2 linked regions of the Dongshaea marina genome follow. The protein of the gene in region 1 interacts with the protein of each later gene in a pairwise test. Links are inferred from orthologs where the notes say so. Each region holds a gene or a part of one and is shown in the gene's direction. Other genes may lie near its edges. The genes, in order: clpA and barA.

Region 1 (15,999 bases):
CGGTCGCACACCAAAAGCAGATGCAATGGACCCCGGGACGCTTTCTGAACTGGGCTCAGGAGATAGGCCCCTCCACGCTTGCGGTGATCAAACAGCTGCTCTACCGAAAGTCCCACCCGGAGCTTGGATATCGGGCCAGCCTTGGGATCCTCAACCTGGAAAAGCGATATGGACGCCCCCGCTTAGAAGCGGCCTGCCAGCGAGCAGACCGAACGGGCGTTTACTATCAGAAAGGGATCCGCTCCATCCTGGAAAAGGGGCTGGATGGCCAGCCACTGCCCGAAACTCAGCCGGATCGTCTGGCGGAGCTCACTCACCTCAATATCCGTGGCTCAGGCTACTATCACTAAGGATCAAAGATGACAGAACAACTCAAACAGCAACTTCGGGAGCTGAAACTAAGTGGTATCCGGGATGCCCTGGAAAGGCAACATCAGCAACCCGGGCACTACCAGGAACTCGGGTTCGAAGAGCGACTCAGCCTGCTGCTGGAGCAGGAGCTGACGGATCGGTCTCAGCGGCGGATCGAGCGCCTTATCAAGCAGGCCCGATTCCGGCTGCAGGCAAATCTGGAGCAACTGGATTATCGAAGTGATCGCGGCTTGCATAGAGCCCAGATCCGCTCACTGGCAGAGGGATACTGGCTTAGCCTGGGGCAGACTCTGATCCTGACCGGGGCGACCGGGTGCGGGAAAACCTATCTGGCCTGCGCCCTGGGCCATCACTTCTGTCTGCAGGGACTCGGGGTTCGCTACTTCCGGTTTAAAGAGCTGCTGGAGCAACTGCAGCTGGCTCAGGCTGATGGCAGCTATCGAAAGCTGATGGTTCAGTTGAGAAACACGCCGCTTCTGATCCTCGATGACTGGGGACTGGAGTCGCTGAATGCGCTTCAGCGTAGCGATCTACTGGAGTTAATCGATGCTCGCCATGGTCACGGAGCCACACTGATCGGCAGCCAGCTTCCGCTGGAGCACTGGCACACAATGATCGGTGAATCAACCCATGCGGATGCGATCCTGGATCGTCTGGTTCATGGAGCGATCCGTGTAGAATTATGCGGAGAATCGATGAGAAAAATCACCGCAGAGTTGACGGATGCCGATCACTCAGGGTAAAAAATAACCCAGTCTGTGAGACGGGATGTTGAGGTGATCGACATCATATTATTCGGTGATCGCCATCGCGATAATACGCATGGTAAGCCTGTCGACCCGCTTTATCGGAACCCCCTATACCTGGGGAGGGAGCTCTAGCTTTGGTTTTGATTGTTCAGGTTTTGTGCAGCAGATGTATAAAACCATGGGGGTTATCCTGCCACGCGACTCTGGCCCCCAGGCCCAGTGGAAGGGTTTTCTATCGGTAAAACGCAACGCTTTGCATCCGGGTGATCTGCTGTTTTTTGGCAAGGACAGAGTGACCCATGTGGGGATGTTCCTCAAAAAGCAGCACGACAAATTGCTGTTTATCGATGCCACCGTCTCCGATAACCAGGGAAAAAATGCCCCCTACCTGCAACTCAGTGATCTGAATGCAACGTATTGGAGCAAGCTCTATCTGGGCGCGAGGCGCCTGAAATCCTGATAACAGTCCCAAAATGGCGCTAAGCGCCATTTTGGGGCTCCCGAGAAGCGGATTCAGGAGTGGGCCTTGATGTAGAGATCTTTTGAGTAACGCATCCCCATGGGGTTAAAGGAGTAGCCACCCACGTAAGATTTGACCAGCTTGTTTCCACCCGAGCCATAGATACCGGTCATCGGGAACTGCCGCTCTATGATGGCTTCCGCTTGCTGATAATCTTTAATGCGACGCTTTTCATTATTGGTTGCTCTTGCATCATCGAGCAGTTTGTCAAAAGCAGGATCACACCAGCCGGCACTATTGTTGCCATCAGAGCAGCGCATGATCCCAAGGAAGGTGGCTGGGTCGTTAAAGTCTGCCGACCAGCCCATGGAGACCACCTCGAACTGGCCATGATTGACTCTATCCAGAAATGTTTTCCACTCCAGATTGTCGTAGCTGATCTTCACCATGGGGCCGAAAGCCTGCTGCCACATCGCGCCCATGGCAACATTCAAGCGTTTTACCGATGGCGTCTTGGTGTAGGTGGTGTGAAAGACCAGGGGTGGCTGGCGCTGTAGCCCGCTTCTTTCAGCAGCTTTCTGGCTTTTTGATCCCTCTGCTTTTGGGTCCATTGTGACCATGGCAGCTTAGGGGCAATAAAGTCGTGGGTAATAAGGGGGGTAAAGCTATAGGCGGCTTGATAGCCTACATCCATCAACACATCTTTGACAATTACCTCCCTGTCGATGGCATAGGAGAGGGCTCTGCGCACCCTGACATCATTAAAGGGTGGTTTGCGGGTATTAAAAGAGAGGTAGTTGACGGTTAAGCTTGGGGAGTGGTGAAGCTCCTGGGGATAGAGCTTTTTCATCCGGTGTACCTGCATGGCCGGAACACTTGTGACATCGACACCTCCGGCCATAAAGCGGTTGATTCCCGCCTGCTCATCGGTAATCGGCAGGTAATCGACCTCCTGAACAACAGTGTTGTTGTGATCCCAGTATTCCGGGTTAGGTTTTAGGACTATTTTTTCATTCACCACCCAGTTATCGAGCTTATAGGCGCCATTACTCACCATGTGTTCGGGACGGGTCCAGTGATCACCCCATTTAGAGATGATTCGCTCGGGAACCGGGGAGAAGATATGGTGTTGCAGCATTTGCACGAAGTAGGAGACGGGCTGAGCCAGGGTTACTTGCAGCGTGTGTGCATTGATGGCTTTGACACCTAAAGTTTCTGGTGATTTTTTACCGTCGATAATTGCCTGAGCGTTTTTCAGGTTGGCCATAGCGACATAGCCGGCATAGGGGGCGGCGGTGTTAGGATCAACGGCGCGCCGCCATGAATAAACAAAATCTTCGGCTGTGACCGGGGATCCATCAGACCAGCGGGCATCTTCTCTGAGGTGAAAGGTATAAGTCTTACCATCTTTGCTGACGTGCCAATCTTTAGCAACTCCGGGTCTGACTCCACCCTCAGGTGAGGCAATAACCAGTCCCTCAAACAGATCATTGTCGATAGTGCCGCCGTATAGTCCGGATACTTTCTGGGGATCGAGAGATTGGGGTTCAGCATCATTATTGATGTGAATCACTTGCTCTTTGGCAAGCTTAACTCCGGAGGGAACTTCGGCAGCATGAACGAGTTGCAATGAGCATAGGCTTGCTCCTGCGATCAGCACAGAGGCTGTAGCCCGATTGAAATGAAACATAGTGGCTCCTTGGTAAAGGTCCCTGTCACAGCATGGGTCGGGATGAAGGCTATTTATCGATATTCTCAGAGCGTGTGATAGAGAAATTTATCTCATAAATGCACAGGCATGTAGTATGAATTATTAGATATCATGCCGGTAAACAAGCTGAATGTTTTTTTCGGTGAACTCCATGGATAAAAAATCATTCACGATGGCGACTTGATTGCTGGCATAACCTATACATATAACGCGCTCTGTTTAACCTCCTAGAAACTAACATAGTGATATCTTATTAATCAACAAGTAAACGACGGGTTACAAACCGTTACTCTTTAGTGGAGGTCAGTGCTAAGTCTTGTTTTTTATTTTGATCGTTAGACTAGAGGTGAGTTATTTCAGGTTTCCTAATAAAGAAGTGGCGTTTGCAAATACTTTTGTTATTCATTCAGTTACTCCGCTGAGGATGATGGGAATAAAAGTTTATTCATAGAGTATTACAGAACTAAATTCGAATGATATTTAATTCGTCATTTGGTGTTGCGAATGCGGTCCTTATCACGGTCTGGTGTCTATTGTGTTGATATTTAAAGGGTATTTAATTCGGTCATTAGGGTTTTTGCTATTGGATATCGGGGGTTGGCTTATGGATTCAGAGGTGGAGGCTCTGGTTAAAATTTAACTTGCTCTATAGTTGTTTACTTTCATAAATATGTGATTGATATCAAATTTTCATTGAACGCATTTTTTTCCAGTGATAGGGTTAATTAGCTCATGACAGAACATGACATGCAGCTGAAGATATAAAACTGTAAGAGGGAGCTTAATTAAGGTGCTATAACTGCATTTCAGAGGTTTATTTTTTCACTGTTTCATATGATGGGCCATGCTTTATTCATGGATCTTTTCATATAGGTATATCCTATTCATCATGATTCGATACAAATATGCCATTTATCTGATGGCTCTTTGAGTGTGCCAAAAATCTGAGTGCTTCACCTTTTCGGGGTATATCCGGTACAGGGAATAATAAAAACGGGAATAAAGAACCCGAAATAATTAGATCTTTTTTTGTTTAATTGTTTCTTTAGGTGACAGATCTATGAAAAAAACAGCTACTGCAGTCGTGGTTGCGGCTCTTTGTGCAAGCGCCGCGGCGAATGCAACCACCACGATTTATTCTAAAGATGGGAGTACCGTCGGTCTTTATGGACGGGTCAATCCACGCTTTCTTACCGGGCATGATAATAATGCCCGCCCCACAGATAACCCCGGCAGTGAGGGAGATAACACCCACTTTACCGCCAGTGCCCGTTTAGGGTTTGATTTAACCCAGAAGTTAAACGAGCAATGGGATGCGGTCAGTTCAATTGCCTGGGATGTTGCAGCCGAGCGCAGCAGTGACGGAACCTTTGATTCCAGGCAGGCTTACGCGGGTTTTAACGGGCATGAATACGGTACATTGACCTTTGGTCAACAGGCGGGAGCCTTTAGCATTCCGTGCGAAATTGCAGATATCGTCTGGTACTTTGGCGGAGATAGCTATGAGGATCGCAGCTTTGAGCAGGGTGTGGTGAACTATGCCGTATCAGTGCATGGGTATAATTTGCAGTTTACCGCCGGTGCCCATGCCTCGGGAGATGCGGATACCTTCTGGCAAACTTATGGTACCAAGGATGCGGTGCGTACCAATGTGTTTGAGGCCTCGGTAGAGCATCCCTATGATTTCAAAACTGCCGGTGTGTTAGATCTGGCAGCCGGAGTTCAGTCGGTGAGCTTTGAGACCGGTGTTCACGAAGTGAACTGGTCCGTTGGCGGCACCTATAATCTTAAGGGGCTGCAACTGGCTGCAAGCTATGAATATATGACCATTAAGAATACAGATGTGCCGGATGCCAGCAAAACTCAGGATATTGCATCCAATGGGGTGGTATTGAGTATTCAGCACCACTTTAAGCAGTGGACTCCTTATGCTGAATATAGCTACCAGAAAGCCTCTGATGGAGATGTGCCTTCAGGTGTGAGCTCAACCTTTTCTAACAACCTGGTGCTTGGCTCTAAGTACAACTTCACCTCAAATATATTTGCGGTGACCGAGTATGTGTTTAATCACAAGATCTTCAGTGAACAGGATGACTCCGGTAATCCAGTGGTGACGGATCCGGATAATCAGCTCTATGTGGGTCTCTACTATTACTATTGATCGCTTCCCTGTGCGATCTTGCTAATCGTCCAAGCCATAAAAAACCCGGTAGATGCCGGGTTTTTTGCGGGTAGTCAGAGCTTAAATTAATACTCGCCGAGCTTATCGACCAGGCTCGGTGCTGCCCCAATATAGTTGGCCGGGGTCATCGCCTTAAGCTCCCGCTTGGCCTGCTCGGGCAGATCCAGAGAGTCGATGAATTGCTGCATCGCCTGTGCATCAACGCGCTTGCCCCGGGTCAGCTCCTTGAGCTTCTCGTAAGGCTTTTCGATCCCATAGCGGCGCATCACGGTCTGAACCGGCTCGGCCAGAACTTCCCAGTTCTGGTCCAGCTCGGCAGCTAGTTGTGCCAGGTTGATCTCAAGTTTACCGATCCCCTTGAGGGTCGACTGATAGGCGATTAGCGAGTAACCGATGGCAACTCCTAAGTTACGCAGCACGGTAGAGTCGGTGAGATCACGCTGCCAGCGAGAGACCGGAAGCTTGCTGCCCAGGTGGCTGAACAGGGCGTTTGCCAGACCAATGTTGCCTTCGGAGTTTTCAAAGTCAATGGGGTTGACCTTGTGCGGCATGGTGGAGGAGCCAATTTCTCCGGCCACGGTTTTTTGCTTGAAGTGACCCAGGGCGATGTAACCCCAGATATCCCGATCAAAGTCGAGCAGTATGGTATTAAAGCGCGCCAGGGCATCGAACAGCTCTGCGATGTAATCGTGGGGCTCGATCTGGGTGGTATAAGGGTTCCAGGTCAGGCCCTGCTGCTCGATGAATTGCTGGGCAAAATTGTGCCAGTTGATATCCGGATAAGCGCTCAGATGTGCGTTGTAGTTGCCAACGGCACCATTGATCTTAGCCATGATTTCGCACGATTCGATCTGACGGATCTGGCGCTTGAGACGGTAGGCAAAGTTCGCCATCTCTTTACCCATGGTGCTGGGGCTGGCGGGTTGGCCATGAGTGCGTGACAGCAGGGGTACATCACGCAGCTCAGTCGCCAGGGCAGCAATCGCATCATGCAGCTGGTTACAGAACGGCAGGATCACCTGCTCGCGTGCTTCCTTGAGCATCAGGGCGTGAGAGACATTGTTGATATCTTCGGAGGTACAGGCAAAGTGAATAAATTCGCTTACGGCTTCCAGCTCAGGGTGTCCGGAGACCTTCTCTTTGAGGTAGTACTCAACCGCTTTGACGTCATGATTGGTGGTGCGCTCGATGGTCTTGATCATCTCGGCATCGGCTTCACCAAACTCAGTGATGATCGATTCCAGTTTCTGGTAGGCATCTTCAGAGAAAGAGGGAACCTCTTTAATGGCAGGGTGTTGTGCCAGCTGTTGCAACCAGCGCACTTCAGTTTCTACCCGAAAGCGGATCAGGCCATATTCGCTGAAGATTGAACGCAGTTGCTCAGTTTTACTACCGTAGCGTCCATCGATAGGGGAAATCGCGGTCAATGCCGACAGTTTCATTCACAAACTCCTTAGGGGGCTTAGAACTGGGTGATCATTTTTTGTGCTTGCTGGGTCAGTTTTTTACGGGAGAAGATGATGTGGTGTCGTCTCCCTCCGACCTGGCGCCACAAGACACAGGCCCGGATGCCGGCAAGCAGCAGAGCGCGGATCTTGTGCTGATAGACAGGTTGCTGGAGATATAGGGGGGTCCCGGCAACCTGAATTTTTGGCCCATTCGGGCTGATAATGTCACTGTAGATGCTGGCGAGATTGGCCAGCACCGATTCAGATGTGAGATCAAAATGGGTGAGCTGACGTTTGACCTGGCTTACCCGCTCGCCCAGCATATTCATCAGATCCCGGCGTTTGCCGATCTTACTCTCCAGGGCGATGAGACCCACGATGTAGCGGGTGATTTCGCCATTACGATCCGATGCCTCGGCACTGAGCTGGTTAATGATGGTCTGGTAACCCAGTCGCAGGTGCTGGTGGCTTCCGAACACAGCAAGGGGGTTTTGAGGATCGGTCTCAATAATGCTGTGCAGGGTTTGATAGAATTCCTGATCATCACAATTACCCTGGCGCGCCAGTTGCTGAACCAGAGCCGCAGCCTGGCAGATTCCGGCAAAGGCGAGGGTTTGAGAAGTGATTTTATCGCTCACTATGCTTCCTATTCTCTATTTGATGGGGGCTTCAATCACTCCGCCACCCAGACAGATATCACCCAGATAGAATACGGCGGATTGTCCGGGAGTGACGGCGGCAAGCGGTTCGTCAAACATCACCTCTATGGTATCGGGATCGACCGGAGTGATGGTACAGGGGAGGTCCTGTTGACGATAACGGGTTTTCACGGTGCAACGCAGACTCTGGGTGACAGGCTGACGGTCTACCCAGTGAAGCTGACGGGCGATCAATCCTTTGGCAAAGAGGCGGGGATGATCATCCCCCTGAGCCACGATCAGCTGGTTGTTCTCAAGATCTTTATCCACCACATACCAGGGTTGTTCCCCGGAATTTTTCAGACCACCGATCCCAAGCCCCTTACGTTGACCCAGGGTGTGGTACATCAGGCCCTGATGTTTGCCGATCACCTCACCGTCAACCGTAACTATATCGCCCGGTTGGGCAGGCAGGTAGCGGGCCAGGAAGTCACGGAACTTGCGCTCTCCGATGAAGCAGATCCCGGTGGAGTCCTTTTTCTTGGCGGTGATCAGTTCTTTGGTTTCGGCGATTGCCCGCACCTCCGGCTTTTCCAGCTCGCCGACCGGGAACAGGCTCTGGCGCAGTTGATCTTCACTCAGGGTGTAGAGGAAGTAGCTTTGATCCTTGTTGTGATCCAAGCCTCTGAGCATCTGCACATGGCCATCCTGGGTGTCGTGACGCCGGACATAGTGGCCGGTGGCGATATAGTCGGCACCCAGCTCCTCGGCAGCAAACTCCAGGAAAGCCTTAAACTTGATCTCTTTATTACACAGGATATCCGGGTTCGGGGTCCGCCCTGCCTTGTATTCAGACAGGAAGTGTTCAAACACGTTATCCCAGTATTCGGCAGCAAAGTTGATGGTATGCAACTCGATTCCCAGCTTGTCACAGACCGCCTGGGCATCGGCGAGATCTTCTGAGGCTGAGCAATATTCATCCGTGTCATCTTCTTCCCAGTTCTTCATGAACAGGCCTTCCACCTGGTAGCCCTGTTCAAGTAGCAGGGAGGCAGAAACGGAGGAGTCAACACCGCCAGACATGCCGATGATAACTTTTTGTGATGATTTTTGATTCATGGATTTGCATAACTTGCTAAAAGACCCGGGCATCTTAGCAAATTTCCCATTTATTGGACAGATGTGTCCCGATCACTTTGTACCAGGGTTAAAGGTGCGCGCTGCCCCCTGAGATAATCCTGAAGACACTGCAGTACCAGGGGCGAGCGAAGATTGTCCAGTTTTTCTATCTGCTGGCGGGTCAGCCAGTGGCAGGCGATGATATCACCGTCGGGATCATCTCCTCGATGCCCGATGGGCTGCTGATTCAACTTGCAGTAGAAGCAAAAACGCAGGTAAGTGATGCCGTTGTGAGGGCTGGTAAAGAGGTAGGTCCCCACCAGGCCATCGGGCTCAAGCTCAAGGCCAGTCTCCTCTTTGAGCTCCCGTGTCACCGCCTGGATCAGTGATTCTCCGGCCTCCAGGTGACCCGCCGGTTGATTGAACACCCGGGTGCCCCTATCGAACTCTTCAACCAGCAGAAAACGCTGGTTCGCTTCAACGATGCAGGCCACGGTGACATGGGGGGAAAAGCTCATAGCTCCCTCCATTGACCCGGCTCTAACCCCTCCAGGCTCCACTGGCCAATCCGGTGGCGAATAAGACGCAGGGTCGGGTGACCGATATGGGCGGTCATCCGTCGTACCTGGCGATTACGCCCCTCGTTGATGGTGATCTCAAGCCAGCAGTCAGGCACAGATTTTCGCTCTCGGACCGGCGGAGTGCGGGGCCAGATCGCCGGGGGATCGATTCGCCGGACTTTGGCGGGCAGGGTTGGGCCATCTTTGAGGGTAACTCCCTGACGTAGCTCATCGAGGCTCTGTTCACTGGGGATCCCCTCGACCTGCACCCAGTAGCTTTTATCTGTTTTGCGTTTGGGCTGGGTCAGCTTTGCCTGAAGTTTTCCATCATTGGTGAGCAGCAACAGCCCCTCGCTATCCCGGTCCAGGCGACCGGCGGCATAGACGCCGGGAATGGGGATGAAATCTTTAAGTGTCATTCTTCCGTCTTCGTCAGTAAATTGACATAGGACCTGAAAGGGCTTGTTGAACAGGATCATCCGGGTGGGTTCATTCGACAACTTTGCCGGTGAGGCGTTGCGAGTTGTTTTATGACCTGGAGAGCGTTTGCGAACAGAGCGGCGAGGCGTGGGCATAGCTTGATTCAAACGAGATTAGTTGCCGGCAGTTTAGCAGAAGAGGCGGAGACACAAAAGAGAGCGACCGGGCACAGGACAGTAAAAAAGCAGGCGCGGCCTGCTTTGAGGTTCAGAAGTGCTGATGCAGATTCTAAAAGCGTCACGCGGGAACAGCTTCAGACTCTTCAAGCTCCGTTGGAACGGATGTTTGCACAGGGAGTTGCTGGGGATCTGTGCTTACTGGCACGATCAGGGTTGCGTGAAAGCCTTTAGGACCGGCCTCGACCTCATAATGAACACTCTGGCCTGCTTTGAGGGTTTTATATCCTTCCATCTGGATAATGGAGTAGTGAGCGAAGATGTCTTCTCCCCCACCTTCCGGACAGATAAAACCAAATCCTTTGGCATTATTGAACCACTTAACTGTTCCGGTTGCCATACTTCTTACATCCTTTTGTTTGAAAAACCTTAAAGTCGTTGAGTCACTGGCGCTTGCCAAGTTATAAATATTAGCGAGGACTCGCCTGATGCGTGACGGAGCGTCACAATTTCGTCAGTTTAGAGGAACTTTTGAGCGAGTCAAGAAGTTGTTAACGAAAATGTTCGCTATCTAAACATTAATGTTGATAAATTGGTGTTTAGTCTCCTGGCTAAGAAGGTACTAAGATCCAAATATGAGTAGTGTTCAGCAACAGATTTTCAAAGAGCAGCAAACGGCTCTCGGAAAAACTAAGATAAAGCCGCCTTCGTTGTATCAGGTCGTCTTGAATAATGACGACTACACACCGATGGACTTTGTGGTACAGGTTTTGCAGAAATTTTTTAGTAAGGATTTGGATGACGCCACTCAAATTATGTTAACTATCCACTATCGAGGTAAGGGTGTCTGCGGTGTCTACACTCATGATATAGCGGAAACAAAAGTGGCTCAGGTCAATCATTATGCAAGGGAGAACGACTACCCCTTGCTCTGCTCAATGGAAACAGTTTGAGCCGACACCATAACAATGTACTGGTTGCTTTGGGGAGGCGCCTATGCTGAGAAAGGATTTGGAAGACACGCTGAACCTTGCGTTTAAAGATGCACGTGAGGCTCGCCATGAATTTATGACGGTAGAGCACCTGCTATTGGCTCTGCTGGACAATCCATCTGCCAGTGAAGTCCTGGTGGCTTGCGGTGTAGAACTCGAGACGCTGCGCCAGGAGATCACCCAGTTTGTTGCAGAAACCACCCCCCTGATCCCTGCGGACGATAGTGAGCGTGAGACTCAACCAACCCTGGGGTTCCAGCGGGTTCTGCAACGTGCTGTTTTTCATGTGCAATCCTCGGGGCGGACCGAGGTCACCGGTGCCAACGTGCTGGTGGCAATCTTTAGTGAGCAGGAGTCACAGGCCGCCTATCTTCTGAAAAAAGCCAATGTGACCCGACTGGATGTCGTCAACTATATCTCCCATGGGATCCGCAAGGAACAAAGCAGTGGTGGGTTGCCACCCAGCCTTGGGGGAGAGAGTGAGCAGTCGGTGGAAGAGAGTACCACCACCCAGATTGAGAATTTTGCAACCAATCTCAATCTGCAGGTCGAAGAGGGGCGTATCGATCCTCTGATCGGTCGTGAGGATGAAGTGACCCGTGCGGTGCAGATCCTGTGTCGGCGGCGTAAAAATAACCCACTGTTGGTGGGTGAGGCCGGAGTCGGTAAGACGGCGATTGCTGAGGGATTGGCGTTTCGGATCGTCCATGACGATGTGCCTGAGGTGATCAAGGGCCATACCATCTATTCGCTGGATATCGGCTCCTTGCTGGCTGGTACCAAGTATCGCGGCGATTTTGAAAAGCGTTTCAAGTCTTTGTTGCGTCAGCTGGAGACCACCGAGGGAGCAATTTTGTTTATCGATGAGATCCACACCATCATAGGTGCGGGCGCGGCATCCGGTGGGCAGGTGGATGCGGCGAACCTCATCAAGCCGTTGTTGGCCAGCGGTACCCTGCGCTGTATCGGTTCGACCACCTATGCAGAGTACAACCAGATCTTTGAGAAGGATCACGCCCTGGCACGACGTTTCCAGAAGATTGATATTCTGGAACCCTCTATCGATGATACCACCCGGATCTTGCAGGGACTTAAAGATCGCTATGAAGAGCATCACAATGTGCGCTATACCAATAAGGCGCTGCGCGCGGCGGTTGAGCTCTCTGCCAAATATATCAACGAGCGTCACCTGCCGGATAAGGCGATCGATGTGATTGATGAGGCGGGAGCCCAGTTCAGGGTCCAGCCTCACAAGAAACGCAAGAAGACGGTCAATGTCTCCGATGTTGAGAACATAGTCGCCAGCATTGCGCGGATCCCGGAAAAATCGGTTTCCTCTTCGGATCGTGAAGTGCTGCGTAATCTGGAGCGTGATCTCAAGATGGTCGTGTTTGGCCAGGATCGATCCATTGAAGTGCTGACCGATGCGATTCGCCTGTCCCGCTCCGGGCTCGGCGCTGAAAATCGCCCCGTTGGCTCCTTCCTGTTTGCCGGACCAACCGGGGTCGGAAAGACCGAGGTGACCAAGCAGCTTGCTTCTATCATGGGAGTTGAGCTGATCCGCTTTGATATGTCTGAATACATGGAGCGGCACACTGTCTCGCGGTTAATTGGTGCACCTCCTGGGTATGTGGGCTATGAGCAGGGCGGCCTTTTGACCGATGCCGTGCTCAAGCATCCACACTCGGTGGTGCTGCTCGATGAGATTGAGAAGGCGCACCCGGATGTGTTTAATATCCTGCTACAGGTGATGGATAACGGCACCCTGACCGATAACAACGGGCGCAAGGCTGATTTTCGTAACGTGATCCTGGTGATGACCACCAATGAAGGGGTTCGCGAGACATTGCGATCCTCTATCGGCTTCCAGCAACAGGATCATAGTCACGATGCAATGGCTGAGATCAACCGGACCTTCAGCCCAGAATTTCGTAACCGTCTCGATCACATCATCTGGTTCAACCACCTGGATATCAAGGTGATCCAGCAGGTTGTCGACAAGTTTATTGTGGAGCTGCAGGCACAGCTGGATGCCAAGGGTGTTTCTATGGAGGTGACCGATGAGGCTCGCCTATGGCTTGCAGAGAAGGGCTATGATAAGAGCATGGGAGCTCGTCCTATGATGCGGGTGATTCAGGAGCAACTGAAAAAGCCTCTGGCAAGCGAGCTGTTGTTCGGTGCTCTGTCCAATGGTGGCTCGGTGCGTGTCACGACCAGCAAGGGAGAGTTGAAGTTTGTGTTTCAGGATCAGAGTGAAGCGGTCCTTGAATAACTCGTCACTCTCTTGAGCGTTAAGCAAAACCCCGGTAATTGAAGCCGGGGTTTTTTGGGCTTAACGTGAACGGAACACGATGCGTCCTTTGGTGAGATCATAAGGCGTTAACTGAACAGTGACCTTATCGCCAGTTAAGATTCGAATGTAGTTTTTACGCATCTTACCTGAGATGTGTGCTGTTACCACGTGGCCATTTTCCAACTCAACGCGGAATGTGGTGTTTGGCAGGGTGTCGACCACGGTGCCTTGCATCTCAATGTTGTCTTCTTTTGCCATTAAATCCTCTTGTCTAAGCCTCTGAATTAAGCGATGGGATCATGCCGGATTTACTGGCATGTGTAAAGTTTACACTGGATTATTCGTCGAAATTTTGCCATCCGTGAGGAGTGAGTCGCTGATGGGGGGTAAACTGTCGCTTGTAATTCATCTTTCGGCAGCCATCAACCTGGTATCCAAGATAGAGCCAGCGTTTGTCTTGGGCCCTGGCATACTCTAACTGGCGCAGGATGGCATAGCGTCCGAGGGAGCGGTCCTGCTCCTTCGAAACAAAGAAGGTGTAGAGGGCGCTCAGGCTGTTTGACAGCTCATCGGTCACCGCAACCGCCAGCAGGCGATCTTTTTGGTAAAACTCAAAAAACAGTGGGTTGAGCCAGTTGCACAGGATAAAACGCTGGTACTGCTGCTGACGGGCAGGGTACATGGCACCCTGGCGATGCCTGGCGTCGATATATTGTTGGTAAAGCCGAAAATATTCGGGTTTGTCCTGATGGCTGAGGGTCATTTTAAGGTCGCGATTACTGCGCAGCACCCGTTTTTGGCTGGCCGAGGGCTGAAAGTTGAGTGCATCAACCCGCAGGCTCTCACAGGCCTGGCAGTTCGCACAGTGGGGGCGGTAGAGATCATTGCCATTGCGGCGAAATCCAAGCTGTAGCAGGGCTTCATAACCTTCGGGCTATGATAGTCCTGATCCTGGATCACGATCAGTCGCTCCTGCTCTCCCGGCAGGTAGCTACAGGGATAAGTTTGGGTGATGCCAACTGTCAGAGAGAGCTCGGTCATGGCTGAATCTGTTGTACCCTCCAGCACTCTGGATCCACCTGCTTTTGCTTCAAGTGTACCAGATGTTGCAAAAACTGCTCCAGGATGCGCGGATGCCAGTCGGCTATCTGGCAAGATGAGATTAATCTTAGTTCATCGCCTGCTCATTAAGCAGGACAGCACTATATTCTCTTATTAAATCAATTGTTTATGTTTATTGTAACGGCATCGGCTTATGGTTTTGCTATAGGGCATCAATCATTCGGAGGGAAGGATAGCGAGTCTTATTGGAAGAGGGCTATTGGTTTAGCCACTTATCGATCAGCTTATCTATCGTGCCATCGTTTTTATATTCAATGACTTTTTGGTTGACTGCATTGAGATGTTTTTTAAATGGCGAAAGACTGGAAAAAGCAAAGTAGAACTGTCCGACGTAAAGAGGAGTATCTAATGGGACAATTTCACCTTGCAGACCTTTATGCTTTAGCTTGATCAGGATTGGGTAGGTACCATAAGCAAAGTAATCGATACGGCCTGCGCGCAGCTTTCCTATATTCTGCTCCATATTATTAACCAATTGGTGTTTTATACTGTGATCTTCCAGGAAATCCTCAAAGTCCTGGCGGTATTTATCTCCCCGAACCTGCCCCCCGACCTTACCGATCAGATCGCTCCATTTGTTAAACTTAAACTCCTTGCCTTTTAGAACAAAAATAGATGCCGGGTTATCCATGAAGGGTGTTGGAACATAATCCAGGTACTTCTGCCGGGTTCTGTTTTTATAGATCCCCACGATAAAGTCGATATCCGCTGATTCTGCTTTTTTCTGTACCCGCTTCCAGGGCCAACATACAGGCTTTGGGTCTTAATGTTGAGTTCGGTAAATATAATCTCGGCCAGCTCGGCTCCGATGCCTATGATTGCTGAATCCTGGCGATACATCACAGGATTGAACTCCGGGTGACCGGACATGATCAGCGTCTCTTTTGCCTGGCTCGGGGCACTAAGAAGAGTGAATGATATGAGTACAATCAATAATACTTTCAGCTGCATCGAATACGCTCAGAATTATTCACTGTTCAGGGGGCTGTGTATCTCCTGAGAGGCCCTGGGGAATCATGATCTCAGTCCTGCTCTCAGTTCCAGTGCAGCATCTCCCACCATTTAGTCTCGCTGGGTCGGCTACAGCAGAGTTTACAGCTGATCCCAATAGCCACAGAGCTTGGTCATAGCTGGATCTGCTGTAGCTCCCAGCACTCAGGAGCAACCTGCTTCTGTTTCAAGTCTACCAGATGTTGCAAAAACTGCTCTCTGGAGCACTCGATGGCACCCAAGCGTTCCAGATGTGGGTTGGTGACCTGGCAATCGATCAGCTGTCCACCATGCTTGATAAAGTGCTGACACAAGCCCCAGATAGCGAGCTTGGACGCATCCTGACGCAGGTGAAACATCGACTCACCACAAAAGAGTTGTCCGACACTGACGCCATAGAGTCCGCCGATCAGGGTATCCTGGTCCCAGCACTCGATGGAGTGGGCAACCCCCTGTTCATGAAGTTTGCTGTAGGCTTGGATCATCTGCTCGGTGATCCAGGTGCCGGTTTTAAGGTGGTGAGTTTGGGCGCAAAGCTGGATCGTCTGGCTGAAGTCCCGGTTGATCCATAGTTGACAGGCATGACGCCTGAGGGTTCGCTTCAGGGAGCGTGAGGGACTAAATCTATCGGGTCTAAGAATACAGCGGGGATCCGGACTCCACCACAGTAAAGGCTGATCGGATTCAAACCAGGGAAAGATCCCGCTATGGTATGCTGATAGTAGACGCTGGCAGCTCAGATCTCCTCCGATGGCCAAGAGGCCGTT
Region 2 (16,468 bases), 1.3 Mb from region 1 along the record:
CGGACAGGGGAAGTGACTCGCTCTTGATAAACTTGCTCATCAGGCCACCGAACGCCTGTTCCTTGTACTCTCGCTGCTGCTCGGCTGACATATATTGCAAGGAGCAGCCACCACAAGACTCAAAGTGGGGACAGGGTGGCTGGGTCCGCAATGGGGAGGCCTCCAGCACCTTAATCAATCGTGCCTTGGCATAATTTTTCTTCTGCTCAATCAGCTGCACCACTACCTTCTCACCCGGCAGGGCGCCGGTGACAAAGATTACCCGGTTGTGATGCCTGCCGACCCCCAATCCCTGGTGATCGAGACGTTCAATCTTCAGCTCAAAGTGTTTGCGGTCGAGTTTATTGGGTTTTGCTTTAAATATCTGGGCCATGGTGCTTGGTACGCAAGTTAGTCTATGTCATCATAAACAGTTCAGATTCGAGGTAGCCATTCTCCCATAAGATTTAAACCATGACCAAATATGGCCTCAGAGCAAGAGTTGTAACGCTGACCATCCTCCCAACCCTGGTAATAGGCATTCTGATGGCGGGCTACTTCACATTCCATCGCTATCAGCAGCTGGAACACAACATTATTCAGCAGGGGATCAATGTCATCGAACCCCTGGCCATCGCCAGTGAATATGGGATGGAGCAGCGGGCCCCGGAGCATCTCAAGCGCCTGATCAACCTGGCTCACCGCCAAAACTCTCCGCTGATCGATGCCATCGCCATCTTTACCAAAGACAACAAGCTCTTCATCACCTCCAACTATCACCGTGACTATATCAAGATGCGCCAGCCCAAAGGCAAGGCCCTGGAGCATTTCACCACGGTACAACGCTTAGGCGAGACCCTGATCCTGCGCACCCCAATCCTTGAGGATGCGGCGGCAAACAATGGAGTGGCCAACCTGTCCCGGGCTAAGGCTCCCATCCTGGGCTATATCTCGATCGAGATAAATACCGACAAGGTACTACTGCTCCAGTATCGTGATGCCATCGTCTCCGTGCTGATCGTCCTGCTGGGGCTACTGCTCAGTGCCTTTTCCAGCCTCAAGCTGTTCCGCGGCATCATCCAGCCGATCAGCAACATGGTCAATGCCGTCTATCAGATCCGTAAAGGTAAACTAGAAACCCGGATCCGAGGTGAATTCTCCGGCGAGCTCGATACCCTTAAAAACGGCATCAACGCCATGGCAAAATCAATTTCCGAATATCACGAGGAGATGCAGCTCAGCATCGACCAGGCGACCTCAGATCTTCGCGAAACCCTGGAGCAGATGGAGATCCAGAACGTCGAGCTGGCGCTGGCCAAGAAAAAGGCCCAGGAGGCGGCCCGGGTTAAATCCGAGTTTCTGGCGAACATCTCTCACGAGCTGCGCACCCCACTCAACGGGGTGATGGGCTTTACTCGCCAACTCCTCAAGACCCCGCTGGGTGCGGGGCAGAAAGATTACCTGCAGATCATCGAGCGTTCGGCGCGCAACCTGCTAAATATCATCAACGACATCCTGGATCTCTCCAAGCTCGAGGCCCACAAGCTCACCCTGGAGCTCATCCCCTTCAGCCTGCGTGAAACCACCGATGAGGTGATGTCGCTGCTGGCTCCGGGCGCCCAGGAGAAGGGTCTGGAACTCACGGTACAGATAGACCCACAAGTGTGTGATGCCGTCACCGGTGATCCCCTGCGTTATCAGCAGATCATCACCAACCTCATCAGTAACGCCATCAAGTTTACCGAGCGCGGCAACATAGTGCTGACCATCCAACAGCTCAAAATGGTCAGTGAGCGCAAGGCGCGCCTCTCCTTCCAGGTGATGGATACCGGAATCGGTATCTCACCCGAGCAGCAAAGCCTGCTGTTCCGCCCCTTCAATCAGGCCGACAGCAGCATTACCCGCCGCCATGGGGGCACAGGCTTAGGTCTTGCGATCACCCAACACCTGATCCAACTGATGGGCGGAGAGATCAGCATCAACTCCTCTCAGGGTAAAGGCTCTACCTTCACCTTTACTCTCGAGATGTCACTCAATGCGCTGCCATCCAGGACCCAGCTCTCTGAGGGAGCCCTGGCCGGTCAGTCCATTTTATTGTTCGAGCGCGATCCCTATACCCAGCGCGCCATGACCGAGCAACTCCAAAGCTGGGGAGGACGAGTCGCTCCCTGCAATCAACCGGCCGACTGGCAAGACAGTCTCAAGCTCGCCTACTCCACCATCATCATCGGCCAGAGTCAGTCTGACGATCTGCAATACACCTTCGAGCAGCTGGAGCAAGCGACCTCGAGCTGCACCAAGGTACTGCTGCTCCTTAATAGCGGCGATCCCAACCTCAGTGAGAAAGCCCTGGCCATGGGAGCCACTGGCTGCCTGACCAAGCCCTTCAACCACCGCAAACTGGCGCAACTGATGCAGGGACACCCTGATCTTCCGGGTGAGGTCCAACCCCAGCGCCCGGTAAGCGAGCAGCCCCAGCCAACCACTACAACCCCCTACTGGGATCTGCGGGTGCTGGCGGTGGATGATAACCTGGCCAACCTCAAGCTTATCTCGGCAATTTTAGAAGATCATGTCCGGGAGGTTGTCAGCTGCTCCTCGGCCCGTGACGCCATCGACAAGGCAACCCACAGCAAGTTCGATCTTATCTTCATGGATATCCAGATGCCGGAGATCGACGGCCTCAATGCCACCCTGCAGATCCGCGAACACGACCGCAACAAGGAAACCCCGGTGATCGCCGTCACCGCCCACACCTTCTCCGAAGAAAAGGCGCTGCTGCTGCGTGAGGGAATGGATGACTACCTGGCCAAACCCATCGATGAGCGGGCCCTGCAAAAAGTGATTGAGCGCTTCTGCGGCCCGGCGACCCGGATCCAGGCCCCCAAGCAGGTGGAAGCACCGGAGCCGGAACCACAGCTTCGCAGCGCCAGTGAGCCTCAGGGAGAGCACAGCACCCTGAGCTGGGCCCTGGCCCTTGAGCGTGCCGCCGGCAAGCCTGATCTCGCTAAAGAGATGCTGGAGATGCTCTACGAGCAGATGCAGCAGTTTATCCCCGAGTTGCAGGATGCAATGGAGCGCCCCTCCGAAGCCAAGGATTTTCAGGCTTTGGTCCATAAACTCCATGGGGGATGCGCCTACTCGGGGGTGCCGCGCCTGCAACGGCTGCTCTACACCCTGGAGTCCGCCCTCAAACAGGGCGAACTCCTCAATGAGCTTGAGCCTGAGCTGTTGGAGCTTGAAGATATCCTCAACCAGACCATCAGCGCGGCCCGCCAACAGCTGGCGAAACTCACAGACTAGACTCTGTTGACCTGTGGTCGGCTGTTTGTGCCTGTGGCATATTGCCGCTGCCGAGCGGCGGCGGGTCAGGGGAACTGCTCTCCCAGTTCCCCTAACAACCCCGAGGGTGCCCCTCGATTCACTACCTCCTCAAAATCACTTGCTCCTTGAAGCTCAGCATAGACACGCCGCATACCATCCATGATATGCCTCCCCAGTTCGATATCCCTATCTCTCGTTCCGTCTCTCTGGGAGAGACTCCACCCCTGGCGTGGCTACGCACTCATGGCGTCCTGCCATTCGACTTCAATCGCTTTACGATTTTTCAGCGTGAATCAAAGGGGAAATACCGATAAGCCAGAACAAATTCGAACGCAATCACTTTCCTCTATTCAAGCTCCCAAGTGTCGAGCTGTCACCGAAAAGACAAAGGCAATCTCAATTTACTAGTGCTCTAAAAACAACCAATAGCCACCCCGTCATCACACAAAGACTTTCAAAAATGGGTAAAGCTATAGATTTTGGCTATTTGTATCCTTTTGTTGCTATTCACCCATAACCCTTACGTATAAAATGCCAGCTTTTTGAATAACTGCCCAAGGGATTTGGATCATAATGCTGCGCAGAAAAGCCCGCTACGAGCTGATTGTGGAACAAGGGGACACAATTGAGTTCGAAGATATCAAAACTAATAAACGCCTCTCCATGAATCCGCTGGAGATAGTCAATCAGGGACTCACCGAACTCTTTAGCGATGAAGACCGCGCCACCATAGGCCACGCTGCCGCCCGTAAGGATGACTCAATTGTTATAGCCAACAACAAGGGTAGTGTGGCGGTTTATAACTACTCCAGAACTTTTTTTATTCCTATTCTATTTGCAGCTTATATTACAGTCTTATTGATCACGTGCCTTGCTGATGCTGGAACTTTCAATGGATTTGGTATAGCTACGCCTCTATCCTTCATCACCTACCCATTAACCTTTGTTTTTGAGGATTGTGTTACAGAACTGTATGGAAGAAAAAAAGGTCTACAAGTCATTTTTCAGGCTTTTATTCTTTTAATAATCACATCTGTCATTGTTAAAGGGATCTTTGCCCTATCCGCATATGCAGGTGGAGATGTGAACAATCGTTTTTTAGAAACAATGGGTTTTCTTCCTTTTAATATTGCATATGGAGGATTTAACTCCTTTGTATCATCCGCCGTTGATATTATTGTATTCTCTTTTATATATAAGAAATTCCGAAACTATGGATTCTGGTTTCGCGCTACTGTATCTTCACTAACTGCACAACTTGTTTGCTCATTCCTAGTCGGGATTTTCTATTATATTACAACTATAAGCACTGCCCCCTTTAGCGAGACATATAACAGTGCAATGCTTTATTTCCTGTGGGGATTTGGTTTGTCCATAGTGTATCTGCCACTCTCCTATGCAATTCTCTGGTATGTAAAAAAAAACGGCAGGTAGATCCTAAATACCGCAATTTTCGTTGGAATATTCCCTGCCTGAGCACAGTCTCGATTCTCGCCATCATGGCACTCCTGATGTCAGGGATGACGCTGGAGTTCGCTGGCGCCGAAGTTAGCATTGCTATCCTGCTACTGACCCTGCTGGCCACCCTGAGCTTTACTTACCTGCGTGACAGCGCCTACCTTTGGACTCTTATTGCTGTTTCTCTAATTGCTTGTTTGGTAACTCTTCTTCTACGTAATTCTATCCCCGAGCTAAATACTGATAGTCTATGGATTAATGTCATCGTCCTCTGCTGTATCTGGGTACTGGCTTATCTCAGAAACACCCCGCTTCAGCTGGCGGGAGCCGCCACCCTGATCCTCATTATCTCACTTCAAATGGAACTCGACGCCTTGAGTATCCCGGTGACCCTGGCCCTGCAGGCAGGTATCATCTACCTTGCCCTGGACCTGGCGATTCTAAAGCGTGTAACCCGCGAGCCAAGCCGTCTCCTGCTCCCCTTTGGTAGCATTACCGCCTTGGTTCTGCTGGGCATTACCTATGAAACCGAGCTCTCTCTTGGAGTCTTTCAGGGATTAATACCAGCCTATGTCGGTAGCTCAGTCGCTATGGCTGCCCTGCTGCTGGCAGCCTTCTACCTGTGGCGCCGCTACCAGTGCCAACAGCAAGCCGTTTCCGGAGCAGCCCTCCTTGAGCATCGTCGCAAGCTTGCTGAAAACCACCAGCTCTACCGTCTAAGCCATAATCCCGACGATGAATGGCCCCAGAGCAAGCGCTGTGAACTCGATGAGAAGATCCAGCTGCAGCAGGAGAAACAAAACCGCCGCCTACAGATGGATGCAAACTACCGCAACAACCTGTTTCGCTACCCCGAAATGAAAATAGCCAATCGCGAGCGCTTTGATCACACCCTTCACGCCGAACTCTCCAATCCCGAGGCCCTGCGTTTTTTGGTCCATCGCGATCACCCAATAAGATCGATAGCGATCACTGAATAATATCGATCGCGATCGCTCAATAATATCGATGGCGATCACTTTTGAGTTTTATATTATTGGGTGATCGGCATGAATATTATGCAGTCCCGACCGAAATGTTATTCATTTCAACTCCCGTTTCGCAGGTGTTTTTTTAACCGGCTATGCTCTCTGTTTGACCTCGAGCGGAGAGCCAGCCATGCCAACGGTGCATATCACCATGCGAAAACTCAAAGAGATCCTCAGACTCAAGTACCAAGGCGGCCTGAGTCACCGCCAGATCGCAAGCAGCCTGTCTGTGTCTCCGTCGACTGTGTCCAATTACTGCAAAAGGGCCCAACAGATGGGGCTATGCCAATGGCCTCTGCCTGCTGAGTGGGATGAAGAGCGGCTGCGCCGTGAGTTCCTTGAGACCCGGATCACGGTTCGTCAGACACCTCCTCTGCCGGATTGGGCCGTGGCCCATCAGGAGCTCAGACGCAAAGGGATGACGCTACAACTCCTGTGGGAGGAGTATGCTGAGCGACATCCCAAGAACCACTACAGCTATAACCATTACTGCATGCGTTATCGTGAGTGGCGTAAATGCCAGTCTCCCTCAATGCGTCAGAGCCATAAAGCCGGTGAAAAACTGTTTGTTGATTACTGCGGTCCAACCGTGCCCATCGTGGATCCGAGGACTGGGGAGGAGCGTCGGGCTCAGATCTTTGTCGCTGTGATGGGTGCATCCAGCTACACCTACGCCGATGCAACCTTGAGTCAGGGGCTGGAAGACTGGGTGATGAGCCATAAACGGGCCTTCGAATTTCTGGGGGGAGTACCAGAGATGATCGTTCCGGATAATCTCAAAAGCGGAGTCAGTAGAGCGTGTCGCTACGAGCCAGATCTCAATCCTACCTATCAGCAGCTGGCTGCACACTATGGTGTTGCAGTGCTTCCTGCCCGTCCTTACAAGCCCAAAGATAAAGCCAAGGCTGAGGTGGGCGTGCAGATCGTTGAGCGCTGGATCCTGGCAAAACTGCGCCATGAGACCTTCTTCAGTCTGGCTCAGCTAAACCAGCGGATCGGGGCTCTGCTCACCGAGTTGAACAATCGCCCGTTCAAGAAGCTGCCGGGAAGCCGTAAATCACAGTTTGAATTGCTAGACAAACCGGTGCTCAAATCGCTGCCTCAAAACCCCTATCAGTTCACCCGGGTGAAGGCGGTTCGGGTTCATATCGACTATCACATCGAGCTCGACAAGCACTACTACTCGGTTCCCTATACCCTGCTCAAACGCAAGCTTGAAGCGCATATCTGCGACAACCTGGTACGGATCTATCATGGTGGTCGCTGTGTCGCGACACATCCACGCAGCTATCAGCAGGGAGGGCAAACCACCCACCCCGATCATATGCCGGTCGCACACCAAAAGCAGATGCAATGGACCCCGGGACGCTTTCTGAACTGGGCTCAGGAGATAGGCCCCTCCACGCTTGCGGTGATCAAACAGCTGCTCTACCGAAAGTCCCACCCGGAGCTTGGATATCGGGCCAGCCTTGGGATCCTCAACCTGGAAAAGCGATATGGACGCCCCCGCTTAGAAGCGGCCTGCCAGCGAGCAGACCGAACGGGCGTTTACTATCAGAAAGGGATCCGCTCCATCCTGGAAAAGGGGCTGGATGGCCAGCCACTGCCCGAAACTCAGCCGGATCGTCTGGCGGAGCTCACTCACCTCAATATCCGTGGCTCAGGCTACTATCACTAAGGATCAAAGATGACAGAACAACTCAAACAGCAACTTCGGGAGCTGAAACTAAGTGGTATCCGGGATGCCCTGGAAAGGCAACATCAGCAACCCGGGCACTACCAGGAACTCGGGTTCGAAGAGCGACTCAGCCTGCTGCTGGAGCAGGAGCTGACGGATCGGTCTCAGCGGCGGATCGAGCGCCTTATCAAGCAGGCCCGATTCCGGCTGCAGGCAAATCTGGAGCAACTGGATTATCGAAGTGATCGCGGCTTGCATAGAGCCCAGATCCGCTCACTGGCAGAGGGATACTGGCTTAGCCTGGGGCAGACTCTGATCCTGACCGGGGCGACCGGGTGCGGGAAAACCTATCTGGCCTGCGCCCTGGGCCATCACTTCTGTCTGCAGGGACTCGGGGTTCGCTACTTCCGGTTTAAAGAGCTGCTGGAGCAACTGCAGCTGGCTCAGGCTGATGGCAGCTATCGAAAGCTGATGGTTCAGTTGAGAAACACGCCGCTTCTGATCCTCGATGACTGGGGACTGGAGTCGCTGAATGCGCTTCAGCGTAGCGATCTACTGGAGTTAATCGATGCTCGCCATGGTCACGGAGCCACACTGATCGGCAGCCAGCTTCCGCTGGAGCACTGGCACACAATGATCGGTGAATCAACCCATGCGGATGCGATCCTGGATCGTCTGGTTCATGGAGCGATCCGTGTAGAATTATGCGGAGAATCGATGAGAAAAATCACCGCAGAGTTGACGGATGCCGATCACTCAGGGTAAAAAATAACCCAGTCTGTGAGACGGGATGTTGAGGTGATCGACATCATATTATTCGGTGATCGCCATCGCGATAATACGCAGGCCCCGACCGGCTCAGTCTTTTTAATCGAATTTAATCACCTGAAAGATGAAGACACCCTCAAGCTCCTGAGCCTGAGCATCCACCATCTGCTACGTGAATACCCCAATCACCTGGTCGCCCGCTTCTCTCACACCAGCATCGCCATCTTGTTGCCAAACCACACCGAGCAGCTGGCTAGCGGGCTCGCCCCCAGAATCTGCGCGACCCTCCATAACTACTTTACTCAAAGCCCGGATGATACCGCCTTTAATATCGGAATCGTCTGTTTTACCTATATGGAGACCGTCTCTGAGATCCTCTCACAGGCCGAAGAAGCCCTACACCAGGCGCGACACATCCACCAGCGCTGCTGGTTCATCCTTGAAAAGGGCCTTCACTATCCCGAGTCTCACGGCTGGCATAACTGGAGCAAGCACCTGGCTCTCTGCATCAGGGAGCAGCAAATCGAGTTTGAGCTAACCCCCTTCTATGGCGTGAAACGACAGCTGATTTTTAATAATCTCTGCGCCTTCACCGACGGGATCTGTGGTAACACCCTGGGTGATGAGCAGCTTTGCCTGCTGGCAGAAAAAAGTAGCCTCGAACTCCCCTTTCTCAGGCTCAAGCTCAGCGCGGCCCATAATCTGCTCCACACCATTGAAGGCTCTTTGAGCATTACCACCCACGCCAAGGTCATAGCTAGCCCATTCAAGCTCAACCAATTGCTGATTACTCTCTATCAATACCCAACCAACATTCGCCAACGTCTTATTTTTGAGATAAGAGAATCAGAAGTAACCAGACTGCTTGATAAGATCAAACTCGGCTGTTTCGCCCTTCATGCCCTGGGGTGTAAGCTCTGCATCAACCGGGCCGGGCGCCAGGTTGAGGGAATGCAATACCTCAGTGAACTAAGCGTCGACTATCTCAAACTCGATCAGCACATGCTGATCAACATTGAGGGAGAAAGCCGTCAGCTCAAGGCATTGGAGAGCATTCGCCTGATGCTGCAGGGTACATCGACCCAACTATTGGCCCAGCACATCAAAAGCCAGGCTCATTGGGAACAGCTACAGTTAGTGGGAATCGAGGGCGCTCCCTTTAACCTAAATTCGGCTCTTGACTAGTCAACTAAGCCGGGACGGAGCGCCATCCCGGCAAACCCCATGAATACCTGAACCAAAGCCAAACGAGACTGTTACATATCAGGTAAAAACGCTAAGATAGCGGCCTCAGGGAACGAGACCTTATTACCAATGCTCAGACTTAAACGACAGCCCCGCTACCAGCTGATTGGCCAGCAGGGAGAGAAACTGTTATACCGCGACCGCAATAGCGGTAAGCAGCTGCGCACCTCTGCCCTTGAGCTGGTCAACCAGGGGCTCACTGAGCAGTTCAGTGATCAGGACCGAATTCAGATAGGCTATAACGCAGCCCAAACCGATGACTCCATCGTCGTCGCCAATAATAAAGGCAGCGTGGCGATTTATAGTTACTCCAGAACCTTATTTTATCCAATACTTTTATCCTCTTATATTTTATTTATCTTGCTAGCATGTGTATTTGATCCTGTAACGATAAATATACTAGACATCAACACGCCAGTTACTTTTTTATTGATCCCTTTTGTTTTTGTGATAGAGGACTGTGTAACAGAGCTTTATGGATTTCAAAAAGGTTTGATGATGATAGTGAAGTCATTATCAATTCTCATAGTTTGTGCTATCTCATTTAAAGTGATATTGATTTTAGCTAGGCAATCTCCGATTGAGAAGGCAAATTACCTTTCAACTACATTTAGCTTTCTTCCTAACGACCTTGCATTCAGCTCAGCAAACGCTGCGTTATCTTCCTTTATAGATCTACTTGGATTCTCAATACTGTTTAAGAAAATAAGGGATTACGGGTTTTGGTTCAGATCACTAGCTTCCTCTTTTATATCTCAACTGGTCTGCTCAATTGTTGGTGGATTTATAATTATATATACCTTGCCTTCTATGCCTCTTGATTCAGTTTATGGGAATATGTTCCTATTCTGGGTTTATAACATGGTCCTTGCTGTCCTATACTTACCTTTGGCATATTTAATTATAAGTTCAGTTAAACGGCTTACTGTTAACTCCAAATATCGTGAGTTCGTTTGGAAGAGTGGCTGCCTGAGCAGCGTCAATATCCTCGCCATCTTTGCGCTGGTATTCTCGGGGGCAAGTCTCAATATCTTTGATCTCCATATCAGCGTTTCGGCACTGCTGCTAAGCGGTGTTTGTGCCCTGACCCTGGCCTACCTTAGGGACAGCGCCTATATCCATACCCTGGCTATAGTGTCTGTGCTTGGGGTCATCACCACCTGTATCATCCATCAGCAACTCTCGGGAGATGTGATCGAAGACATCCTGATAACCGCCCTCTCCCTTGGCTGTATCTGGATGCTGGGTTACCTGGAAGAGGCCTGGGTCCAGCTTCCGGGTGTGATCTTCATTCTGGCGCTGAACATAGTAACTCCCGAGCTCACTCCCCTGAGTTTTCTCATCACTCTGCTGCTGCAGGGGGCCATCGCCTGGCTTCTAGTCGACAACGCCCTCACTCGCATCCTGTTAGTAAGACACCCATCTTTTCTTCTCGCCTCCGCCTCCCTGACCATAGGCTCCCTGGCTGGCATCACCTATGCCATCGGCTCTCCTTTGCTGGCCAAGACCCAGCTTCCCCTGCCAGCCCTCTGGATAACAGCCACCGTATTGTTCATCGCAAGCATCTACCTTATGAGAACCTGGCAGAAATACCGAAAGCTCTACTTCCCTTACTCTGATACCCACGACGTGGCCTATCATCTCAGGCAACTTTAAGCTTAAAGCACCGCTGCTCCTGCTGACCAAAGCAAACCTATCTCGTTCAGCCCTCTAACATGAGTGCATGGATAACTCTAGCCAAGTTATCCGGGATGGAGAGCCATCCCGGAAAAGCCCTTAAATACCTGAATCAAAGCCAAACGAGACTGTTACATATCAGGCAAAAACGCTAAGATAGCGGCCTCAGGGAACGAGACCTTAATACCAATGCTCAGACTTAAACGACAGCCCCGCTACCAGCTTAGCGGCCAGCAGGGAGAGAAGTTGCTATACCGCGACCGCAATAGCGGGAAGCAGCTGCGCACCTCTGCCCTTGAGCTGGTCAACCAGGGCCTCACCGAGCAATTCAGTGATCAAGACCGAATCCAGATAGGCTACAGCGCCGCCCAAATCGACGACTCCATCGTCGTCGCCAATAATAAAGGCAGTGTGGCGGTTTATAGTTACTCCAGAACCATCTTTATTCCAATACTATTTGTTGCTTATACATTAGCTATTTTGACCGCTTGCTTTGCTGATGCAAGCACCTTTGATGGGTTTGGCTTTCCAACACCTCTGTCATGGCTTGTCTTCCCTTTGACGTTTGTATTTGAGGATTGCCTAACAGAACTTTATGGGAGAAACAGGAGCCTTAGGATAATATTCAAATCATGCATAATTCTATTAATCTCATCAGCACTACTCAAGCTCTTCTTTCTTATATCATCAAACTCACCCGAATATGCTCATAGTCTCGATTTAAATAAAATGGCGTATCTCCCCTTTGATATTGCATATAGTGCAATTGATGCACTGATAGCATCAGTCGTTGATATAATCGTTTTCTCTCATATCTATAAGTCTTTTAGGAATTATGGTTTCTGGTTTAGAGCTACTCTTTCATCATTAACCTCACAGTTTTGTGCGGCTATCATCGCTGGACTGTACTTCTATGTCGTTGTAAATTCAACGGCACCATTTGACGAAATTTATAACAATGCCATGCTCTACTTCCTATGGGGCTTTGGCCTGTCTATCGCCTATATTCCTATCTCATACGCCATCCTGCTTTCAGTCAAAACACTTGCGGTTAGCCCAAAATACCGTGAATTCGCCTGGAAAAGTGGCTGCCTGTGTATCGTCAATATCCTCGCCATCTTTGCGCTGGTATTCTCTGGTGCAAGCCTCAATCTGTTTGAGCTTCATATCAGCTTATCGGCCCTGCTGCTCAGTGCGCTCTGTGCCCTGACCCTGGCCTACCTTAGGGACAGCGCCTATATCCATACCCTGGCTATAGTGTCTGTGCTTGGGGTCATCACCACCTGTATCATCCATCAGCAACTCTCGGGAGATGTGATCGAAGACATCCTGATAACCGCCCTCTCCCTTGGCTGTATCTGGATGCTGGGTTACCTGGAAGAGGCCTGGGTCCAGCTTCCGGGTGTGATCTTCATTCTGGCGCTGAACATAGTAACTCCCGAGCTCACTCCCCTGAGTTTTCTCATCACTCTGCTGCTGCAGGGGGCCATCACCTGGCTGCTAGTCGACAACGCTCTCACCCGTATCCTGTTGCTCAGACACCCATCTTGGGTGATCGGCTCCGCCTCCCTGACCATAGGCTCCCTGGCTGGCATCACCTATGCCATCGGCTCTCCTTTGCTGGCCCAAACCGGCCTTACGCTGCCATCGTTGTGGCTGAGCGGCGTAGTTCTGATAACTGCCAGCGCCTACCTCATGCGAATCTGGCATAAGTACCGAAACCAGAACCTCAGCTACCCGGAGTCTATCGGATTGAATAGCTACTAATTTAACTTTTTTCAGGCTGGGCTATCTTGGCGGTTCGCCCTGAGGTCAACTCCAGTAGCGCCCCGGGAGCAAGCTCTATCTCAAGCCCTCGACGCCCGGCACTGACAAAGATAGAGTCGTACTCAAGTGCAGAGGCATCCAGAACTGTTTTAAGCCGCTTCTTCTGGCCTAACGGGCTGACACCTCCCAGCACATAGCCGGTCGCCCGCTGCACCACTAGAGGATCGGCCATCGTCGCCCTCTTGGCCCCGGCAACCTTAGCTATCTGCTTGAGGCTCAGCATGGAGCAGACCGGCACAATCCCAACCACCAGCTCCCTGCTATCAAGGGAGACAACCAGGGTTTTAAATACCCGAGCCGCCTCGATTCCAAGTTTATCCGCCGCCTCTGTACCATAAGACTCGCTTGCTGGATCGTGTCTGTATTCATGGAGCTGATGGGAGATCTTACGCTTTATCGCAAGCTTAACCGCGGGTGTCATGGCAGCTCCTCATCCACTGAACCCCTGACAGGTGTAATTCGGTAAGCACAGCGCCTGGCTCCCTCAAGAATATGCTCTTCACGAGTAACTGTGGCCTGCTCACTGAGTAGTTGCTCAAAGAGTTGCAGCTCAGAGCGGCAAAAACTAAGACACTGACTGGCAGCAGCACAGATAGGGCAATGATTCTCTAACAACCAGAACACTCCATCGCGCTGCTCCAGGCTCGCCATATAACCCTCCTGGCTGCGGAGCTCAACCAACACCCGGAGCTTATCGGCCAATCCGAACTTGCCGGCTAATGCCTGCTGGTAGCTTTCAAAAGAGGCTTTCTCTCTGTGTATAATCAGCTGTTCCAGCCCCTCGGGGCCAAAGATCTCCTTGATCGAGCCTATCATCTGCAGAGTCAGCTCCGAGTGCCGGTCCGGAAAAAAAGAGCGGCTCTTTTCAGTTAATGACCAGTAGCGGGTCGGTCGCCCACGCGCAGCCTTTTTATCTTCAAAGCTGAGGATCCCCTCATCTTCCAGCTGTTGCAGGTGCTGGCGCGCTCCCATGCTGGTGATCCCAAGCTCACTGGCCAGGGTCTTAGCCGTCAGAGCCCCCTCTCGCTTGATTAGCTGAATGATTTTATCACTGGTTTTCATAGCACCTCCTGGAGCCATTATTCCCCAGACAGCTATTTTGTAAACTTTTTTCTTTACTTTATTTAGTGAAGGTTCTACTTTACATAACAATTAATAAACAAAAAAGTTTACTAAATGAAGCTTCTCATCATTAGTGGCAGCCAAAGATCCCACTCCCAGAGCGCCAAGGTCGCTGAATTTATCAAGACCAGATCACAAGATTTTGAGCAGGTCGAACATCTGGAACTCATCCGTTACCGTCTTCCTTTCTGGAGTGGGGAGCAAGACTCTAAGTACGCAGAGGATTCTGATTGGCATGAGCTGGAGCTAAAGATCCGTCAGGCCGATGCTCTTGCCCTAATCACCCCCGAGTGGCATGGGATGGCGACTCCGTTACTCAAAAACTTTTTGCTGATGTGTAACCTGCAGGATACGGCTCATAAACCTGTGTTGCTGGCCTCTGTGGTCAGTGGTATCAGCGGTGCTTATCCCATTGCGGAACTCAGGATGAACGCTCTAAAAAACATCAAGCTGGTCGCCATCCCGGATCACCTGATCTTGCGCGATGCAACCAACATCCTCAATCCAGATATAGAACTAACCCCTCTGGAGCAGCAACTACGCGAAAGAATCGATTACAGCCTGCATATGCTCTACCTGTATGCACAGGCCCTCACCGAGGTGCGCCGTCAGCACTCGAGCTACCCCAACCAACAGGAGTACTGCTTTGGCATGTAAATCATGAGAAGACCCGAAGGACTGATCGATACCCAAGGATAAAACAGATCAGGGATTATGACTGGCTAAAGCCCGGAGTTAGCCCCGCTAATTCTGAGCTAAAACAAGCCATAAAAATCACTAACAAGGAGAAAAATGATGATCCAACTCGAGCACCTGAACCTGGTTGTAAAAGATATCCAACGTGCCCTGAACTTCTACCAGGTTGCTTTCCCTCACTGGACAATCCGCGGACAAGGCACCGGAGAGTGGTATGGAAAACCAAGAACCTGGCTGCACTTCGGGGATGATTACCAATACCTGACTCTCAATGACAACGGCGAGGGACAAAATCGCGACCTGAGTGGTCACCAGGTTGGCCTGGCCCATTTTGGGATCATTACCCAGGATCTCGATGCCATGGTTACCCGCTTGCAACAGGCAGGATTTGACTATCACAGCCAAAGTGGCGATGAGCCGTTTCGTAAGAGCTATTACTTCATGGACCCCGATGGCAATGAGGTCGAGTTTGTGCAGTACTTCAGTGATAACCCCACAGAGCGCAACTACTACCCACAGCCCGCATAATAATATCGGCCAGCACAGCCCGTTTGCTGGCCGCTCTCTTCTAACCAAGGCTCTTAAATCGCAACAAACTTCGATAACCAAGCTGACATACTCAGGGTTATCTCCACAATGGCTTACTGGATGAGCCTTGGAAGTAATTTGAACAGACCCGGGCGCCGATATAAGCGCCAATAGAGTCAGAGATTGCCAGTATGATCCCAAGATGATAATTCACATCGCCCTTGATCAGAAATATCACCAGAGCCACTAGAGCATTTTTGACTTAATCAGGGTCGCTATTCGTCCCATCAGATTCAAGCGCAGCTTTGAGCTTTGTTAAGCTGACCTTCTGCAGCAAGGATGCTGCAGTAGAGCAACATGGATGTGACTTGCGTGTCAGCATTCAAAATCGAAGCAGCTCTTATGGAGAGTGAACCCATTTATCCGGAAAATGCTCTAGGTTTAGTGGTCACTCTTTCTTATAAAGTAAGCCAGCAATAAGGCTCCGCGGCTGAAGGGAATAAAAAATACAGCCCCTGCGAGCAGCATTAAACCGCCCGCAGGGTAAGGCTTAGCAATGGGCGTGACGCGCCTCGCGGATCAGTCGCTTCATCTCGCGTACCGCACTATCCAGCCCTTCGAAGGCCGCACGAGCGATAATCGCATGACCGATATTCAGCTCCAGCATCTCAGGAATCGCCGCAATCGGCTGAACATTATGGTAATGCAGGCCATGACCGCCATTGACCTTCAGCCCCTTGGAGTGAGCGTAGCGCGCCGCATCGGCGATCCGGTGCAGCTCCTCCTGCTGGATATTCTCATCGGTGGCATCGGCGTAACAGCCGGTGTGGATCTCGATGAAAGGCGCGCCACTGGCAACAGCGGCATCGATCTGCTCACGATCTGCATCGATAAACAGGGAAACCTTGGTCCCGGCACTCGCCAGCTGCTTGACCGCATCCTTGATCCTTGAGAGCTGGCCAGCCACATCCAACCCACCTTCGGTCGTCACCTCCTGGCGATTTTCCGGGACCAGGCACACAAACTCAGGGCGGGTCTCACAGGCGATCTTGATCATCTCATCGGTCACCGCCATTTCAAGGTTCATCCGGGTCTGCAGCGTCTCACGCAGTACCCGCACATCCCGATCCAGGATGTG

Evidence for each region.
Region 2: the proteins of clpA (region 1) and barA interact in binary tests that used the Escherichia coli proteins (3 or more experiments, as listed by UniProt). The link is inferred for Dongshaea marina from one-to-one orthologs.

The regions. Positions count from the first base shown.
Region 1 is NZ_CP028897.1:1,887,362-1,903,360, forward strand. The notes cover bases 10,525-13,465. They hold clpA (ATP-dependent Clp protease ATP-binding subunit ClpA), read left to right. Parts: upstream 10,525-10,831; coding sequence 10,832-13,099; downstream 13,100-13,465. Other genes in these bases: clpS (ATP-dependent Clp protease adapter ClpS), read left to right, coding at 10,525-10,788; infA (translation initiation factor IF-1), read right to left, coding at 13,160-13,378. In the rest of the region: istA (IS21 family transposase), read left to right, coding at 1-350; IS21-like element helper ATPase IstB, read left to right, coding at 360-1,115; DB847_RS09100 (C40 family peptidase), read left to right, coding at 1,195-1,581; DB847_RS09115 (porin), read left to right, coding at 4,353-5,453; purB (adenylosuccinate lyase), read right to left, coding at 5,540-6,916; high frequency lysogenization protein HflD, read right to left, coding at 6,937-7,560; tRNA 2-thiouridine(34) synthase MnmA, read right to left, coding at 7,576-8,679; DB847_RS09135 (NUDIX hydrolase), read right to left, coding at 8,730-9,197; cold shock domain-containing protein CspD, read right to left, coding at 9,957-10,235; more of clpS, read left to right, coding at 10,471-10,524; DB847_RS09170 (substrate-binding periplasmic protein), read right to left, coding at 14,439-14,933; aat (leucyl/phenylalanyl-tRNA--protein transferase), read right to left, coding at 15,367-15,999. UniProt on the Escherichia coli protein: ATP-dependent specificity component of the ClpAP protease. It directs the protease to specific substrates. It has unfoldase activity. The primary function of the ClpA-ClpP complex appears to be the degradation of unfolded or abnormal proteins.
Region 2 is NZ_CP028897.1:625,163-641,630, reverse strand. What follows is about bases 73-3,482. They hold barA (two-component sensor histidine kinase BarA), read left to right. Parts: upstream 73-453; coding sequence 454-3,282; downstream 3,283-3,482. Other genes in these bases: rlmD (23S rRNA (uracil(1939)-C(5))-methyltransferase RlmD), read right to left, coding at 73-373. Also shown: more of rlmD, read right to left, coding at 1-72; DB847_RS03265 (queuosine precursor transporter), read left to right, coding at 3,877-4,737; DB847_RS03260 (hypothetical protein), read left to right, coding at 4,815-5,741; istA (IS21 family transposase), read left to right, coding at 5,920-7,467; IS21-like element helper ATPase IstB, read left to right, coding at 7,477-8,232; DB847_RS03245 (EAL domain-containing protein), read left to right, coding at 8,266-9,420; DB847_RS25905 (hypothetical protein), read right to left, coding at 9,610-9,732; DB847_RS25335 (hypothetical protein), read left to right, coding at 10,369-11,136; DB847_RS25900 (hypothetical protein), read right to left, coding at 11,407-11,529; DB847_RS03235 (queuosine precursor transporter), read left to right, coding at 11,569-12,924; ybaK (Cys-tRNA(Pro) deacylase), read right to left, coding at 12,926-13,405; DB847_RS03225 (helix-turn-helix transcriptional regulator), read right to left, coding at 13,402-14,046; DB847_RS03220 (NADPH-dependent FMN reductase), read left to right, coding at 14,161-14,763; DB847_RS03215 (VOC family protein), read left to right, coding at 14,899-15,330; pdxJ (pyridoxine 5'-phosphate synthase), read right to left, coding at 15,881-16,468. UniProt on the Escherichia coli protein: Member of the two-component regulatory system UvrY/BarA involved in the regulation of carbon metabolism via the CsrA/CsrB regulatory system. Phosphorylates UvrY, probably via a four-step phosphorelay.